One region of the Arthrobacter sp. 7Tela_A1 genome, then DNA from elsewhere that is predicted to be linked to it. Evidence: predicted binding sites of a transcription regulator. Region 1 holds the regulator's gene; the other holds the start of a gene.

The links. Region 1 encodes HrcA, which represses chaperone genes, less so after heat shock. Its sites were predicted from a motif close to TTNGCACTCGNNNNNNNCGAGTGCNAA; they were not measured.
Region 2: the regulator HrcA is predicted to act here: its motif matches at 2,145-2,171, upstream of groES (co-chaperone GroES).

What each region holds. Positions count from the first base shown of each region.
Region 1 covers NZ_JAXIOO010000017.1:41,549-44,956, reverse strand. The annotation lists gene TVB01_RS09185 (DUF3097 domain-containing protein) at 82-924, opposite strand; gene hrcA (heat-inducible transcriptional repressor HrcA) at 1,091-2,104, shown strand; gene dnaJ (molecular chaperone DnaJ) at 2,192-3,334, shown strand; gene TVB01_RS09170 (16S rRNA (uracil(1498)-N(3))-methyltransferase) at 3,352-3,408, shown strand, end outside.
Region 2 covers NZ_JAXIOO010000007.1:61,732-65,139, reverse strand. The annotation lists gene TVB01_RS04765 (ABC transporter permease) at 1-901, opposite strand, end outside; gene TVB01_RS04760 (siderophore ABC transporter substrate-binding protein) at 981-1,934, opposite strand; gene groES (co-chaperone GroES) at 2,312-2,608, shown strand; gene groL (chaperonin GroEL) at 2,684-3,408, shown strand, end outside.

The sequences.
Region 1 (3,408 bases):
TGGGTCCGGCGGCGTGTCCAGGCAAACACAGCCGCGGCGGGGCGCCGCAGCCGGGGGACGGCGCCGGCAAGGCCTGCCGGGCTAGGGCACGGTGAGGAAGTCGATGACCTCTTCGACCCGCCCCAGGAGGGTTGGTTCCAGGTCCGCGTAGGTCCGCACGGCACCCAGGAGTTTCTTCCAGCCCATGGCGACGTCGGTGTGGTCACGGTGCGGCCAGCCGAGTCCCTTCAGGATGCCGGTCTTCCAGTCTTCGGAACGCGGGACCACGGGCCAGGCCTGCAGTCCGATGACGTGGGGCTTGATCGCCTGCCAGACGTCCACGTAGGGGTGGCCAACGATCAGGACGTTCTCTGCTGCGCCGGGAACGGCCATCGCTGCGGCTGCGATCCTGGATTCCTTGGACCCCGGCACCAGGTGGTCCACCAGGATTCCCAGCCGCCGTCCGGGCCCGGGGGAGAAATCCCGAACCGCCGCAGCCAGGTCGTCCACGCCGTGGAGGGGTTCGACGACGATGCCTTCAACACGCAGATCATCGCCCCAGACCTTCTCCACCAGCTCGGCGTCGTGCTTTCCTTCCACCCAGATGCGGCTGGCCCGCGCGGTGCGGGCCCGCTGGTTCGCTACGGCGACCGAACCGGACGCGGTGCGCTGCACTGCCGGGGCGGAGGACCTTACTGCCGGAACCACCTCCACGGGTTCGCCTTCGAGGAGGAAGCCGAAGCCCAGTTCAAAGGATTTGGTGCGTCCCCGGGCGTCTTCAAGGACCATGAGGTGCAGGCCCCCGGACTTTTCCGTTCGCAGGACGGCGCCTACCCAGCCGGTTTGGACATCCTCCAGCACAAGGCCCTTCTCGGCGCCGACCTGCCGAAGTGCTTTCCGGACCGGGGCAGAGATATCCCTCGGTCCCCATTCAAAGTTCGGCACGGGGTTTCCTCGTTCCTGGACACGGGTCAAAGCGCCGGCGGTCTCGCAGGCACGGGAGATTCAATGCTAACAACGGCATCGGAACGTATTAGACTTAGCACTTGAGTATGCCGAGTGCTAATCGGCGTAAACGTGCCGCAGGAACTTCAACAAGGGAGGGAAAACCATGAGTGAACCACGCCGGCTCGAGGTGCTCCGGGCCATTGTTGAAGATTACGTCCATTCCCGCGAACCTGTCGGTTCCAAGGCCCTGGTGGAGCGGCACCGGCTCGGTGTCTCCTCCGCTACTATCCGCAACGACATGGCGGTCCTCGAAGAAGAGGGCCTGATTGTTGCCCCGCATACCTCTGCCGGACGTATCCCTACCGACAAGGGGTACCGGCTCTTCGTTGACCAGCTCTCGGACCTGAAGCCGCTGTCGAGTGCCGAACGCCGTGCCATCCAGAACCTTCTGGAGGGTGCCGAGGACATTGATGACGTCCTGGACCGGACGGTGCGCCTGCTGGCCCAGCTCACCAACCAGGTCGCCGTCGTCCAGTATCCGCATCTGGGCAATGCCAAGGTGCGGCATATCGAGTTCGTCCTGCTGGCACCGGCACAGGTGCTGGTTGTCCTGATTTCCACCACGGGCCGGGTTGAGCAGCGGGTCATCACCGTTCCGTCCCCGGTCACCGAGCCGGCCCTGCACGAACTCCGGCAGCACTTCCTGCAGGGACTGTCGGGAACCAACCTAACGCGCATCACCAGCCACCTCGCGGACTGCCTCGCGACGGTGCCGGTACAGCTGCGCGGCACCGCGGGGGCGCTCGGCCGCTGCCTGGAACAGCTTGCGGGCATCAACCGCGAGGACAAGATGGTCATGGCAGGAACGGCGAACCTGGCGCGTGCCACCGGAGACTTCCCGTTGACCATCGGACCGATCCTTGAAGCACTTGAAGAACAGGTGGTCATGCTTCGCCTGCTTTCAGAGATGGAGCAGGACGCCAGAGGTGTCTCCGTCCGCATCGGTTCGGAGAACCCCTACGGCTCCCTCTCCGAGGCCTCGGTGGTGGCCACTGGGTACGGCCCGGACGCGTCCGCTATGGTAGGAATCCTTGGTCCCACCCGAATGGACTACCCCAATACCATGGCTGCGGTCCGCGCCGTCGCCCGCTACCTTTCCCGGGTCCTGAACGAGTGACCCGGAGCGGCAGCCCCTCCGGGCGCCGTCGAAAAGACATAAACCGCCCCTTGACGGGGTACGCAACACAGGAAGCGATGTGCACGAGTGAGTGATCACTACCAGGTACTCGGCGTCAGCCGGGATGCCACCGGCGAGGAAATCAAAAAGGCGTACCGCAAGCTTGCCCGCAAGCTGCATCCCGACGTCAACACCGCACCCGGAGCCGCTGACGAGTTCAAGGCAGTGTCCCACGCCTACGAGGTCCTCTCCGACCCGCAGAAGCGGCGGGTCTATGACACCACCGGCCAGGAGAACGGCACCGACAACGGTTTCGGCGGCGGCTTCAGCGGCCAGGGATTCGGCTTCCAGGACATCTTCGACACGTTCTTCGGCGGAGGCGCCGGCGCCGGTGGCGGCCGGGGACCGGCTTCGCGTACCCGCCGCGGCCAGGACGCGCTCATCAACGTCCGCATCGACCTGAAGGACGCCGTTTTCGGCACCAACAAGAAGATCGACGTCGAGACCGCTGTCCTCTGCCCCACCTGCGAGGGCTCGTGCTGCCAGCCCGGTACCTCACCGCGCACCTGCGACATCTGCCACGGCACGGGGCAGGTCCAGCGCGCCGTCCGCTCCATCCTCGGCCAGGTCATGACCACCGCTCCCTGCGGTTCCTGCCAGGGGTTCGGCACCATCATTCCCGATCCGTGCCACGAGTGTGCCGGAGAGGGCCGGGTCCGCAGCCGCCGCACGCTGACGATCAAGGTCCCCGCCGGCGTCGCCACCGGCACCCGCATCCAGCTCAGCGGCCAGGGAGAGGCCGGCACTGCCGGCGGACCCCAGGGTGACCTCTACGTGGAAATCCGCGTCAACGCCGATCCGGTGTTCGTCCGGGAAGGCGACGACCTGCATGCAACGCTGACCGTCCCCATGACCGCGGCAGCCCTGGGCACGGTCATCACCATGGAAACGTTCGACGGAGCGCGGGAAATCAGCATCAAACCGGGCACCCAGTCCGGCGAAGTGACCACTCTCAAGGGCCTGGGCGTCACCCACCTGCGCGGTTACGGCCGCGGGGACCTGTTGGTCCACGTCCAGGTCGAGACGCCGCAGAAGCTCGACGCCGAGCAGGAAGAACTCCTCCGCCGGCTCGCTGAACTTCGCGGCGAACAGTTCGCCGAAGGCCGCGTCGGCGGCACCAGCAGCCCGGGGGTCTTCGCCAAGCTCCGAGACCGCCTCGGCAACCACTAGCCGCCGGCTGGCACTTCATGACCAACCCGATCTTTTTCGGCGACCCCGAACAGGTGGCAGCGGCGGCGCCGGGA
Region 2 (3,408 bases), on a different contig from region 1:
CACCGAAGATCGCCACCCAGGGGATGGCGCGGCGGACGTTGTCGCCGACCAGGAGCGACACAAGGTTCGGGACGATGAGTCCCAGGAACGGCACGGAACCGACACTGACCACTACGACGGCGCTGATCAGGGACACGATGATCAGGCCAAGGGTCATGACGCGGTTGTAGTTCAGGCCGAGGTTGGTGGTGAACTCCTGGCCCATGCCGGCAACGGTGAACCGGTCTGCGGCCAGAAACCCGATCAAGGTCAGCGCGCCGACGATCCACAGCAGTTCATAGCGTCCGCGCAGCACCCCGGAGAAGTCTCCGGTCATCCACGAATTCAGGGTCTGCAGCAGGTCGAACCGGTAGGCGAAGAAAGTAGTGACGGCGGCAATCACACCGCCGAGCATGATGCCCACAAGGGGAACGATCAGGGTGTTGCGCAGCGGGATGCGGCGCAGGATGAGCAGGAACAGGGCTGTTCCGGCCACGGCGAAGAGTGTTGCAGTGGACATCTTCATGAACAGCGAGGCGCCGGGGATGAGGACGGTTACCACCAGGATGCCCAGGGACGCAGATTCGATGGTGCCGACGGTGGACGGCTCCACGAACTTGTTCCGAGCCATCAGCTGCATGATCAGACCGGCCACGCTGAGCGCCATGCCGGCGAGGATGATGCTCAGGGTCCGCGGCACCCGGCTGACCCAGAAGATATTCCAGGCGTGTTCGTCGCCGGCGAGCAGCGAGGACAGGGAGACATCGCTGACTCCCACGAACATGCTGACGACGGCGAGCACCAGGACGGCGGCGCCGCCAAGGACCAGCATGGCTGCCGGACCGGGGACCCGGCGTCGTGGTCCGGATACGGCAGCGGCTCCGGCGGCTGCCGGAGCGTCGGAGCTGATCTGTGTTGTCATGAAGGTTCCGTCTCCCTCACTGGCCGGGGCCGCCCGAAGGCGGTCCCGGCCAGTGAGGATCTAGCAGGTAAGGGGACGGTTAGGAGATGCCGTCCTGGACAGCGCTGACCATGGCATCAACGTTGTTCAGGCCGTAGCCCACCAGGTACCAGCTCGAGGAGTCGAGCATGGTGATGCGGTCGTTCTGGGCAGCCTTGGTGCCCATGACAAGCTCGTTGTCCAGCACAGCGGAGGCAACTTCGCCGGCGTTGCCGACTGCGACGTCGCGGTCGATGACGAACAGGTTGTCCGGGTTGATCTCGGCGACATATTCGAAGGAGACGGATTCGCCGTGCTGGGCCTCGGACTTGATGTCAGCAGCAGTGGCAACACCGAGGACGTCGTGGATCAGGCCGAAGCGCGAGCCCTCGCCGTAAGCGGTCATTTCGCCGCCGCTGGTCATGATGATCAGGCCGTTGCCGGCGTCGGCAGCGGTTGCCTTGGTTTCGTCGACCTTGGCATCGAGTGCGGCGAGCTTCTCCTCGACCTCGGCTTCCTTGCCGAAGATTTCGCCGATGATTTCGGTGTTGGAGACGAAGGAGTTCCACGGATCCGCAGCGTCGGTGCTGAGGTTGATCGTGGGGGCGATCTTGGAGAACTCTTCGTAGGAGTCTGCGGTGCGGCCGGACATGATGATCAGGTCCGGGGCCCCGGCGCTGATGGCTTCGAAGTCCGGTTCCTTCATGCTGCCGATCTTGGCGTAGTCATCGGAGCCGTACTTGGAGAGGGACTCGGGGAAGTTCGCGGCCGGTACGCCGTCGACTTCAATGCCCAGGGCATCGAGTGTGTCCAGCGCGCCAAGGTCGAAGGTGTAGACAGTCTCGGGGTTGACCGGAACGTCGGTGGTCCCCTGTGTGTGCTCGACGGTGACCGTGCCGGCTTCCGTGGCGGCAGGATCAGCAGCGGCTTCGGTCTCCTGGCCGCACGCGCTCACGGCAAGCAGGGACACGAGGGCGGTTCCGGCCAGCAGCCGGGACTTCAGGGTCGTCTTCACGAGTGGTGCTCCAGTATTTCTCTCGAAGGATGCGCCGCATGCCGGATGCCTCCGCCATTAGGACACAAAATTGTTGGCTAATTTTTGCGCGCCCTTGAAAGTTATCTTGTTAGGCAAGGCTAAGCAACTTGAGCTGCCGGGCGAGAAGACCGAATCCGTAACAGAGACACTCCGGCGCCACGGGGGGCCAAGGCGTCTGGTGGAACTTTGTTGGCACTCACCTTGACCGAGTGCTAACCGTTGCATAAAGTCTGACTTAGCACTCCCCACGTGAGGGTGCTAATTCCTGAGGGAAGCGTTCACCGGCACCCGCGACGACGGCAAGCGCCTACCGACGGTCCACAAACCCGTTAGTAACTAAGCAAAGGAGAGCCCGAGTGTCGGTCTCTATTAAGCCCCTTGAGGATCGCATCGTTGTTCGCCCGCTCGAAGCTGAGCAGACCACGGCTTCCGGCCTGGTTATCCCGGACACCGCTAAGGAAAAGCCCCAGGAGGGCGAAGTCGTAGCAGTCGGCCCCGGCCGCGTTGACGACAACGGCAACCGTGTGCCGATCGATGTCGCCGAGGGCGACGTCGTCATCTACTCGAAGTACGGCGGAACCGAGGTCAAGCAGGGCGGCCAGGAATACCTGGTGCTCTCCGCACGCGACGTGCTGGCCATCGTCGTCAAGTAAGTCTTTGAAGACCCCGGCCAGATTCGGCCGGGGTCTTCTTTTGTAGATGTAGTTGTTGTCGGAAAGGACACACACATGGCAAAGCAGTTGGAGTTCAACGACTCCGCCCGTCGTTCACTGGAAGCCGGTGTCGACAAGCTCGCCAACACCGTCAAGGTCACCCTCGGCCCGCGCGGCCGCAACGTGGTGCTCGCCAAGACCTGGGGCGCCCCCACCATCACCAACGACGGCGTCACCATCGCCCGCGAGGTCGAGCTCGACGATCCGTACGAGAACCTTGGCGCGCAGCTGGCCAAGGAAGTTGCCACCAAGACCAACGACGTCGCCGGTGACGGCACCACCACCGCAACGGTGCTGGCCCAGGCGCTGGTCAAGGAAGGCCTGCGCAACGTGGCAGCAGGCGCCGCACCCGGTGCCCTGAAGCACGGCATCGAAACCGCAGTCGAAGCCGTTGCGGCCCGCCTGCTGGAGAACGCCAAGGAAGTTGAAGGCAACCAGGTTGCCCACGTGGCAGCGATCTCCGCGCAGAACGAAGAAGTCGGCCAGCTCCTCGCCGAAGCCTTCGATAAGGTCGGCAAGGACGGCGTCATCACCATCGAGGAATCTTCCTCGACGTCCACCGAACTGGTCATCACCGAAGGCATGCAGTTCGACAAGGGCTACCTCTCGCCGTACTTCGTGACTGACCCGGAGCGCCAGGAAGCCGTCCTCGAAGACGCCCTCATCCTGATCAACTCCGGCAAGATCTCCTCGGTTGCAGAGTTCCTGCCGCTGCTGGAAAAGGCACTGCAGGCCTCCAA